3 regions of the Arthrobacter sp. TB 23 genome follow, and region 2 is predicted to be linked to each of the others. Evidence: riboswitches for the same ligand, from Rfam matches in the RefSeq annotation. Region 2 holds a riboswitch; each other region holds the start of a gene.
What was found. Region 2 has a riboswitch for cyclic di-AMP ahead of B384_RS20805 (C40 family peptidase). Riboswitches for the same ligand answer to the same signal wherever they lie in the genome.
Positions count from the first base shown of each region.

Region 1: it holds a riboswitch for cyclic di-AMP, as region 2 does, so the genes downstream of both, B384_RS19605 (LysM peptidoglycan-binding domain-containing protein) here and B384_RS20805 (C40 family peptidase) in region 2, are expected to answer to the same signal.
Region 3: it holds a riboswitch for cyclic di-AMP, as region 2 does, so the genes downstream of both, B384_RS0114530 (M23 family metallopeptidase) here and B384_RS20805 (C40 family peptidase) in region 2, are expected to answer to the same signal.

Region 1 covers NZ_ALPM01000044.1:11,472-14,739, forward strand. Annotated here, with positions in the region: gene B384_RS0105990 (VIT1/CCC1 transporter family protein) at 86-814, shown strand; cyclic di-AMP (ydaO/yuaA leader) riboswitch at 957-1,135, shown strand; gene B384_RS19605 (LysM peptidoglycan-binding domain-containing protein) at 1,138-2,037, shown strand; gene B384_RS0106000 (DsbA family protein) at 2,197-2,937, shown strand; gene B384_RS0106005 (cytochrome c biogenesis CcdA family protein) at 2,937-3,268, shown strand, end outside.
Region 2 covers NZ_ALPM01000065.1:78,081-81,348, forward strand. Annotated here, with positions in the region: gene B384_RS18470 (NAD-dependent epimerase/dehydratase family protein) at 1-20, shown strand, start outside; gene B384_RS20805 (C40 family peptidase) at 247-1,149, opposite strand; cyclic di-AMP (ydaO/yuaA leader) riboswitch at 1,153-1,329, opposite strand; gene B384_RS20810 (hypothetical protein) at 1,504-1,848, shown strand; gene mutM (bifunctional DNA-formamidopyrimidine glycosylase/DNA-(apurinic or apyrimidinic site) lyase) at 2,151-3,149, opposite strand; gene rnc (ribonuclease III) at 3,158-3,268, opposite strand, start outside.
Region 3 covers NZ_ALPM01000105.1:20,421-23,688, reverse strand. Annotated here, with positions in the region: gene B384_RS0114535 (NlpC/P60 family protein) at 1-474, opposite strand, end outside; cyclic di-AMP (ydaO/yuaA leader) riboswitch at 480-643, opposite strand; gene B384_RS0114530 (M23 family metallopeptidase) at 769-1,437, opposite strand; cyclic di-AMP (ydaO/yuaA leader) riboswitch at 1,572-1,745, opposite strand; gene B384_RS0114525 (metal-dependent transcriptional regulator) at 1,884-2,591, opposite strand; gene serC (phosphoserine transaminase) at 2,840-3,268, shown strand, end outside.

The DNA.
Region 1 (3,268 bases), on a different contig from region 2:
TCGGTCGAGGTCACCCGAATCGGAATCCCGACAGGAGAGTCGATCCTTACTGGTGTACTGGCTCGTGGAGGCCTAGATTACGGGCATGACTAGTTCTCCCGTACCAGGCACGCATAGTGACGAACCCCATGACAACACCATCCATGGCAGGCTCAATTGGCTTCGAGCGGGTGTGCTTGGAGCCAATGATGGGATTGTCTCGGTCGCTGCCCTCGTCGTCGGAGTTGCGGGAGCGACAACGGCAACCCCCGTGATTCTTGCCGCTGGCATTGCCGGTCTTGTCGGCGGTGCGATATCCATGGCCCTCGGAGAGTATGTGTCCGTGAGTAGTCAGAAAGACAGCCAGCAGGCCCTCATCGCCAAGGAACGCCTTGAGCTTGAAACCGAGCCTGAAGCGGAACTTGCGGAGCTGGCCGGGATCTACGAATCGAAGGGGCTTAGCCGGGACACAGCCCATCAGGTGGCAGTGGAACTCACCAAACACGATGCCCTGGGGGCCCATCTCGAAGCTGAACTCGGATTGCGCGAGGACGCCGTGGCGAGCCCGCTAGCTGCTGCGGCCGCATCTGCGCTGGCCTTCACCCTTGGCGCGATCCTGCCCCTGCTGACGATTCTTCTGTTTCCAGAGGAAACTCGTGTCCTCGCGACCTTCGTCGCAGTCCTGATTGCCCTCGCCGTAACCGGCTACGGAAGCGCACGGATTGGCGGCAACCCGGCGACGCGCCCAACCGTAAGGATCGTTCTTGGCGGCGCGCTGGCATTGGCAGCCACCTTCCTTATCGGGTCACTCCTGGGCACCACGGGAGTGGTCTGACGCTCCACTGATGCCTGGGAATCGCTCTCTCTTCATTGAGGTTGCCAACCAGGGAGGCGCCGTCAGTGTAAATGTTTGTACATTTAGTTTTTCCGAGTAGGTTTAATCCAGTGCCCCACTGAAGGTGGGGCTTATCGAGGCCTTTTACCGAACCCAGCCAAAGGCCTTGGTCCTTTAGATAGGAAGGCTGGGGCGGGGAAACCACAGGTGGGTTCTTTAGGAACCCTTGGGGTGAAGCCGGGCGGGGCGTTTGTCCTCGTGCGGCCGGGTGTCTCCCATCCGAATCCGACAGCTCACCTCGTAGGTATAGGGAGAGATTATCCATGTCATCAAATGCTGTGCGCGCCCGACATCGCGCCGATACGAAAAGCCGTTCGATTCTTCTCCTCAGCAGGCAAGCCGTCCTGCCTCAGGGGGGACCCAAGATCGCCGCGCTTGTGGTTGCTTCAGGAATGCTTGCGGCGGGAGCAAGCCCCGCCCACGCTTCGGCGATCGCCCACCCGGCGCAGGATCACACCGTTTCATCGTTCTCATCGGCTGCTTCACCAGTCGAAGTGGAGGCGAGCCCCACCGATCAAGGCACTGCGTACACCGTGAAGTCAGGTGATTCGCTGGGCGCTATCAGCGTTCAGACAGGTGTGGCGTTGCACAAGCTGCTGAGCCTAAACCAGCTCACCGTCGCGTCAATCATCTACCCGGGAAACACCATCGTGCTGTCCGAGGAGTCGAATGCCGTGACTGCTGCACCGGTTGACTCTGGCTCCGCAGCCTCGTCATCAGCGGTTTCGAACTTTAGCGTGAGTACACAAAGTGCATCGATCAGTCCCCTGAGTAACCGGGTGAGCAGCGAGTCAGGAAATATCTGGGATTCCTCGGACGCTCCCCAGAGCGGTACTGCCAACAGCCGTATTCTTGCCTTCGCCAACACGCAGTTGGGCGCTATTCAGGACTGCACCGTCCTGGGCGAAGGGGCATTGCGAGCCGCCGGGGCGATGGGGGTGGGAGACGAGTCCCCTGAGTCCTTGATGGCCTTCGCTACTCCGGTATCAGATCCCCAGCCCGGCGACTTCGTCTACTACGCCGACGGCGGGATGGGCTTTTCACACAACGCCGTCTACCTCGGCGACGGACGAGCCATCCACAGCGGCTGGAACGGTAACCAGACCGTTGAGGAATCCGTCAATGTGGGTTCCGGTCCTGTCTATTACCGGGTCAACATCTAGTTATCCAACGCCGCTGGCGGGTCTCAGACCTCGCTGACAGCGGTGTTTCTCGGACGCGCCCGGACACCAGATCCGACAAACAGGGATCTGGTGTCCGGGTGAATCCCCCTTTTCCTCCCCTTGTGCCTCCCCAGGGGCGCACGACGCCAGGAGTAATGAATGCCACAAGAATCTGATCAACGAACCGCGGGTGTTCGATCGGCCACCCTCATCGCTGCCCTGCTTGTCGCCGCGCTCATCCTGATTATTGGTTTGATCGCTTCCCAGCGAGCCTCCTCCCCCGTTTCAGATGGATCAGGAACAGACGTCGCAGAGGAATCCGGCGGCCGGGAGGAAGAAAAGTTCGATTTATCCCGGCGCATCGCCGACGACCCGTTAGCAATGGGTGAGGTCGACGCCCCCGTTGTTCTGGTCGAATACGCCGATTACAGATGCCCGTTCTGCGGGGTTTTCTCGCGCGAGACATTGCCGGCGTTGGTTGAGCAGTATGTTGCTAGCGGAGAACTAAGGATTGAGTGGCGAGATTTACCTGTTTTCGGAACTGAGTCTCTTGATGCTGCAGTTGCCGGCCGGGCAGCAGGGGAACAGGATAGGTTCTGGGAGTTCAATAAGGCCGTCTTCGCTGCGGCCCCCGACCGCGGACACATCAGCCTCCCGCGCGAGGAGCTGATCCGCATCGCAGAAGAAGTTGGGGTAGCCGACATCACGGCGTTCACAGCGGATCTGGACTCGGAGGAGCTCAATCAGGCTGTTCAAACCGACGCTGAGGAAGCCGCAGCCCTGGGAGCTACCGGAACACCCTTGTTTCTGGTGAACGACATCCCCATCTCGGGCGCCCAACCAGTAGAAGTATTTGAACAAGCCATTGAGACTGTGCTGGCAGAAACCAGTCCCCAGTAATGCTAATCGGATACAGCGGGGCGTTCCTCGGTGGTCTCCTCACCCTCCTCAGTCCGTGCTCAGCATTGTTGCTGCCAGCATTCTTCGCGTATGCCTTCAGCACAAAACGGCAACTGGTCGGCCGGACCATGCTCTTCTACGCAGGATTGTTGTGCATCCTCGTACCCCTGGGGGTCTTCGCTGGCACCCTGGGGTCCCTCGTCACCACTGACCGACACATTCTCATCGGGCTCGCAGCCACCCTCATGATCGTTTTGGGTCTCATTCAGATCCTCGGTGTCCGCCTACCGGCATTCATCCGCACCCGGTCCGCGACTGTCGGTTCCGGCGG
Region 2 (3,268 bases):
ACCAGGCTTCCCTCTCCTAGCGATCCATCGGAGCGTGGAGACGTCCCTGACTGTCAGTTCGTCCCCAGGTGAGCTGGCTCGGTGGTGGCACGCAGTTTTCCGTTGTCGTATCTTGACCCGTCGGTTGCCTCGGTGTCATTGGCTTGCCCTATCGGGGACCAAAGCGTCCGGAAAGCACGAATGCGCCACCGGATTTCTCCGATGACGCATTCGGGTGCTGACAACCGTACCGCTGACGCGGAGGGTTTAGAGGGTGTAGTACCCAACCAGTGGCATGGCGCTGACCGCGTGGACCAGGGTGCCCTGGCTCGGGTTCAGTGCGCTGACCATCTGGCCGCCACCGATGTAGATGCCGATGTGTCCGCCGCCGTTCTGGACGACAAGGTCGCCGGGCTGAGGGTTGCTGGTGGGGGTCAGCGCGCCCATCTGTGCCTGGCTGGTGCGGGGCAGGTCGATGCCGTGCTGAGCGTAGACCCACTGCACGAAGCCCGAGCAGTCCCAGCCGCCTGGCGAGGTGCCGCCGTAGACGTAGGGGGAGCCAACGAGGCCCTGTGCTGTTCCGGCGATCCCTGCGCTGGAAACCTGTCCGCCGGTGGATGCTGCTCCCATTGGCTGGATGGTCTCGGAAGCGGTGGTGATGCCCAGGGTGCTGGTTTCGGCAGGCGCCGGAGCGGCTGCTGGTGCAGCAACTGGGGCGGGAGCAGCAGCCGGAGCTGGTGCTGCAGCCGGTGCTGGTGCTGGTGCTGATACCTGAGTGGCCTGGCCGGCGTTGCCGGACAGTGAGATGACGTCACCTGGGTAGATGATCGAATCCCAGCCGAGACCGTTCGAGGCGAAGATGGCCTCGATGCTGACGCCGTAGGTGCTGGCGATGCTGCCCAGAGTATCTCCGGACTGAACGGTGTGAGTGGTGGAGCTGGCGGCGGTCGTCTGGGCAACTGGTGCGGAGACGGCGGCCGGGGCGCTGACGTTGACTTCGCCTGCAGCGTTGGCTGGGAGTCCGGCGCTGAACATCAAACCTGATGCGGCGACGACTACAGCTGCTGGACGACCGATGGCGCCAGCGTGAGAGCTAACTGCCTTGGAAACGGTCTGCATGGCGCTTGGTGGGGTTGCACGATGGCGCGCGATATAACGGTTCTTGGACATGATGTTGCCTCTCCCAATGCCTGCGAAGTTAGCTGTCGGATTCGGATGGGAGCCACCCGGGCGCTGTGCGCCTTCACCCCTAGGTCGTCTGGCGACGACCACTACTACTGGTTCCCCCGCTTCTGCCTGATGTGTGCGAACGGACCTTACGACGGCGGCAGAATTAGGCAATCTGTCGAAAGGACGCTGAGTTGAACGGAACCCGACGTGCGGTCCACTGTACATTTCGTGGTCCGGGTTTGTCACATTTAGGTTACGGCGGCAGTATGCTGTTGGATGTCCCAGGTCGGGGCGCGGGTCCGACCGTGGAGGGCTGAGGCAATCCAACACGACCTGCAGGAATTCCGCCGGGGCGTGAACGAGCATCGAATAGGTGACACGGAGAATCCGTGCTCGACCGGTGGTGAGCAGGTTCCATCGGCGGCGGTCTTCGGCGAATTCGGCGGGACCACTGTGATGGTTGCGTCCGCCGGCTTCGATGCCCAGCTGTCCTTCGACGAACAGATCAAGCCGTCCCACACCCTTGATGTACACCTGTGTTTGGACGCTGAGTCCTGCGCGGCGCAGGTGGGTGACGCTCACATGGAACCACGATGGTGGACGCAGCACCCAGAGGTTTCGTTGCGCTGCGGCACTGATCCAGGCCGGTTCAGCTTTGACACACGTTGCAGTGAGCAGACTCCCAGTGATGCCGGGTAGCGCAAAGACTCCTGGCCCTGGGTTTACCACCTCACCCTTCACGAGGGCTGCGCAAAGGTGAACGGATCCCAGACCGGCGCGGGTGGGTTCCCTACGGCGTGCCACGCCGCCTGGTTCTTGCAGTGTCTTGACTGTGTCCATGCCCAATGGTTGCCCTCTTTGGGGGTGTCAGTGCGGCGTCACCCGTTCTATGTGGGTAAGTCTCCTTGGTGGAGCGGGAGTGGGACTGGGGCTAGTGGGCAACGTGTCACGGGTGAGCTGCGAGGGAGTGCTGAGCCAAGGATCCCGGCTGCAGGGATGTCCTACCAGCGGCCGTTGCGGGGCTTCGGCTGACACCGCGGGCAGCTGAACGACGAACGGTTCATAAACATCTCGCGGCGGATCAGCGAAAGGCTGTCAAAGAGCGGGTCGGCGGCGCAGCGGGTACAGGGTTCGCCCTCGCGGCCGTAGGCGTTGAGGGAACGTTCAAAGTAACCGGAGCTGCCGTTGACATTCACATAGAGTGAGTCAAAGCTGGTGCCGCCAGCGTCGAGCGCCCGCAGCATCACATCACGGCAGGCATCAATCAGCCGTAGGGCGTCGGCCCGGCGCATGACATCCGTGGGGCGGGCATAGTGGACTTTGGCTGCCCACAGCGCTTCGTCAGCGTAGATGTTGCCGATTCCCGATACCAATCCCTGGTCCAGTAGCGCTCGTTTAATTCCGGTCCTGCGTCGCCGGAGCTTTGCGAAGAAGTCATCGAAGGAGAACGCCGGATCCAGTGGATCGCGGGCTATGTGAGAAGCCTCAATCGGGATCAGCGGCAGTGGACTCTCCCCCAGCCCACCCGGATGGCCGTCTGTGGTCGACACCATCGACGTCACAAAGAGGCCGCCGAAAATACGCTGATCAACAAACCGAAGCTCCTGCGGCAGGGGTCCGGCATCAGGATCGTCGACAGCCGACAGGGTGAGCCTGACCCGCAAGTGCTTTTCCTCGGGCAAGCCTGCGTCTTTGACCAGCAGCTGGCCGCTCATACCCAGGTGAGCCATCAGGGCCACTGGCGCGACACCACTCGTGCCACCACTCGTGGCAGTCCCACCAGCCTCGGCCGGAGGTGCCAACGGCATCCACAGGAACTTTCCCCGCCGCACCACGTCCAGCACCCGGGCTCCCACCAGATTGCCGGCGAAGTCCTCGGCGCCCAGCCCATGACGGCGGATGGAGCGGACATCAAGGATGTCGACGTCGTCAATGGTTCGTCCCAACACCCAGCGGGCGAGGCCGCGACGCACCACCTCAACCTCGGGAAGTTCAGGCATGGTACGGCTTAGGCTGACTCGGCCGGACCGGGGGCTGCAGTCACGTCAGCAGCATCAGCAGGGCCAGTGCCATTGGCCGGGGTCGACACCGAGTAAGCGGCCGATTTCGGTTCGTGGGC
Region 3 (3,268 bases), on a different contig from region 2:
CGCAGCTGGTGCGACTACTGCTTCTGCTGCGGGCGCCTCAACTGGCGCTGCCTCGACTGGCGCTGCTTCCTGCACGGCGGGCTCTGCCACCATTTCGGCTACCGGCTCAGCGGCGGCTGTTATTGGCTCGATGACGTCGGCCTGCACCTCGACGACTGGAGCAGCTACGGCGGCGGGCGTCGCCGACACGGCTGCACGCTCGAAGGTGATCTCGGCGGTGGCGGGAGCGCTTACGGCGTCAGCCGTAGCAGCAATCGAGATCAGGGGGGTGGAGAGCTGAACGACACGCTCGGACTCACCGAACCCGTGGGCTGGCAGTCCGGCGGTCAGGACGAGCCCTGACGCTGCGACGATGACTGCTGCCTGGCGGCCGACGGAACCAGCGTTCGAGGAGACGGCGCTTGAGATGGCTGTCAGGGGGCTGGTGTGCGTACGGGCGGCCCTGTGGCGGCCCAGAGAAGAGCTAGTTGACACGTTCGATTGCCTCTCCCAATTGCCTGCGAGGTGAGCTGTCGGATTCGGATGGGAGTCACCCGGCCCTCTGATTCCCAGTGGAATCAGACGACTTAACCCCAAGGATTTCTTGCGAAATCCACTAATTGGTTCCCCCGCCTCTGCCATGCGAATTGTGCGAACGGAACCTCAGGCAGTGGCAGAGCTAGGCGATCTGCTCGAGGGTGCCAAACCTATTAGAATTTGGCACGAGATTGACGGTACATGAGATTGACCGCAATGTCACATTCCGGTCACGAAACGGTGTGTCCTTGGTTACAGCCAGCCCATGGGGTCCACGGCCTGACCGTCAACCATCACTTCAAAATGCAGGTGGCAGCCGGTGGATGCACCGGTACTACCGCTCTGGGCGACAACCTCACCGCGGTCCACTGACTGCCCCTCCTGGACACTGCTGGACGAGAGATGGTTGTACGTGGATTCGAGCCCGTTGCCGTGATCGATGACCACGCGGTTTCCACCGCCATAGGGGTGCCAGCTGGCAAAGGTGACAGTGCCGGACGCTGCCGCGAACACTTCAGTGCCGCACGAGCTGCTGAAGTCCTGACCTGAGTGGAGTTCCCCACCCAAACCGGTAATCGGGCTGACCCGGTAACCGAACGGGGACGTGACAATCAGCTTGTCCATGGGAGCTGACAGGGAGCCGCGGGCCGCTGCAGGTACAGCCGCTGAGTCTGCAGCGGTCATGATCTCGCTGAGCTTGGCGTCTGCGTCAAAGGTGCTCTGCAATGCGGTGCGGCTGAAGTCGACCAGCGCCGCGTCGGGAACGCTGATTTCCCGGGGCGCAACAGTCGCCTGCACGGTGGGCGCAACGGCTACGGCGGCCGCATTGTCGTCCTGCGGGGCCGTCCCCGCGGTGGTGGGTAGCGTAACGGTCAGCACCAGCCCGGACGCGGCTGCGGCGATGGCGAATTTTTGGCTCATCCCGGTGAGCGAAAAGTCGCCCCTGACCCGGGTTGCTCGTCGTCGTCGTTCGAGTCGTTGCGCGTCCCGAGGACGCACGGCAGGTACTGGGGCGCCGGCACGGCGGCGTCCCGAAGCATGGTGCTTCGACAAAGGGTCCCTTTCGTATATGCCTGCGAAGTTAGCTGTCGGATTCGAGTTCGGGAAGAAACTCGGCCCTGACCGGTCCGCCGAAGCAGCACCGCGTCCGGACTTCACCCCAAGGCGGCTTATCAGCCGCCGTCTGATGGGTCCTCCGCCCCTGTCACGGGTCTCAGCATCCAAATCCGCTGACAGGGTTAGGCGTGCGGTTTGGATAACGCTGATGTATCAACGTCAGCTTTCCATCATCCACGACCAGAAGCAAAAGAGATACGTTCGTTATCTTTTCCTGTGGATAACTTGCGGCAATATTGTGCCGTGGAGGGTTAGAGAGCCGGCCCGGCGACCGACACGAACACGTGTGCGGCGACCTCCGGCGGGAGCTCCAGCGCGCCCTCGATACCCTCGACCCTGACCGACACATAGTCGCCGGCCGCCTGCACGCCGATGACCGTTCCGGGCCGCAACCCACCCTCATCGAGTTGGGAGAGCAGTTCCGGGTCCACCTGAATGGGCTCGGCCAGCCGGACAAGGGTAATCACTGACCCCTGAGGATTGGCGCCGATCACCGACAGGAGGCTGCGGACACCGTCGGTGAAGCCCTGGGTTGGCGGGCCGCCCAGGGCCTCAAGCCCCGGAATAGGGTTGCCGTATGGAGACTCGGTGGGCTTTCCCAGCAGCTCGTACAACCGCTGTTCAACCCGCTCGCTCATCACGTGCTCCCAGCGGCAGGCCTCTTCGTGGACATAAGCCCAATCCAGGCCAATCACGTCGGAGAGGAGACGTTCGGCGAGGCGGTGCTTGCGCATCACCCCGATGGCGCGACGGCGGCCAAGGTCAGTGAATTCGAGGTGGCGATCGCCCGAGACGATCACCAGCCCGTCGCGCTCCATCCGGCCGATGGTCTGGGAGACGGTAGGACCGGAATGGCGGAGCCGTTCAGCGATCCGGGCGCGGAGGGCAACAATGTTTTCCTCCTCCAGTTCCAGGATGGTCCGCAGATACATCTCAGTGGTATCGATGAGGTCCGTCATGCGGTTCAGCTCCTAGGCACTGGTGCGGGATGGAACAGCGGGCAGCTTTCGCGGTGGGAGCGCGGCACATATCGCCAGCGCCGAACACAAGTTCTACGCTCACCAAGGTTAACCCATTTACCAGAGGCCGCGGCAATCAGCGGCAACCGGGTGCCCGGTCGGGGCATGTTCACAAATGCCGCCAGGGCCGGGTAGTGCGGCAGAATGTATCCCGTCTTGTGTCGCACGCTTACCCCCTTGGAGAGACCATGAGCATTTCCCCGGACCAATTGATCCCCGCTGGCCTCCTTCCCGCCGACGGGCGTTTCGGAGCCGGCCCGTCGAAGGTGCGCGACGAGCAGATGGAGGCCCTCGCGCAGGCCGGACGGACCCTGCTTGGCACGTCCCACCGTCAGGCGCCGGTGCGCAACCTTGTCGGTTCGGTCCGGGAAGGCCTGAGCCAGCTGTTCAACGCGCCGGCCGGCTACGAGGTGGTGCTGGGCGTTGGTGGGTCAACAGCGTTCTGGGATGTTGCATCCTTCGGGCTGGTGCAGGACAAGGCCCAGCACCTGTCGTTCGGGGAATTCGGGGCGAAGTTCGCTTCCGCCACCAACAAGGCGCCCTTCCTCCAGGCGTCCTCGGTGATCACCTCGGCCCCGGGGACGCGCCCCACCCCTGCAGCGGAAACAGGCGTGGAC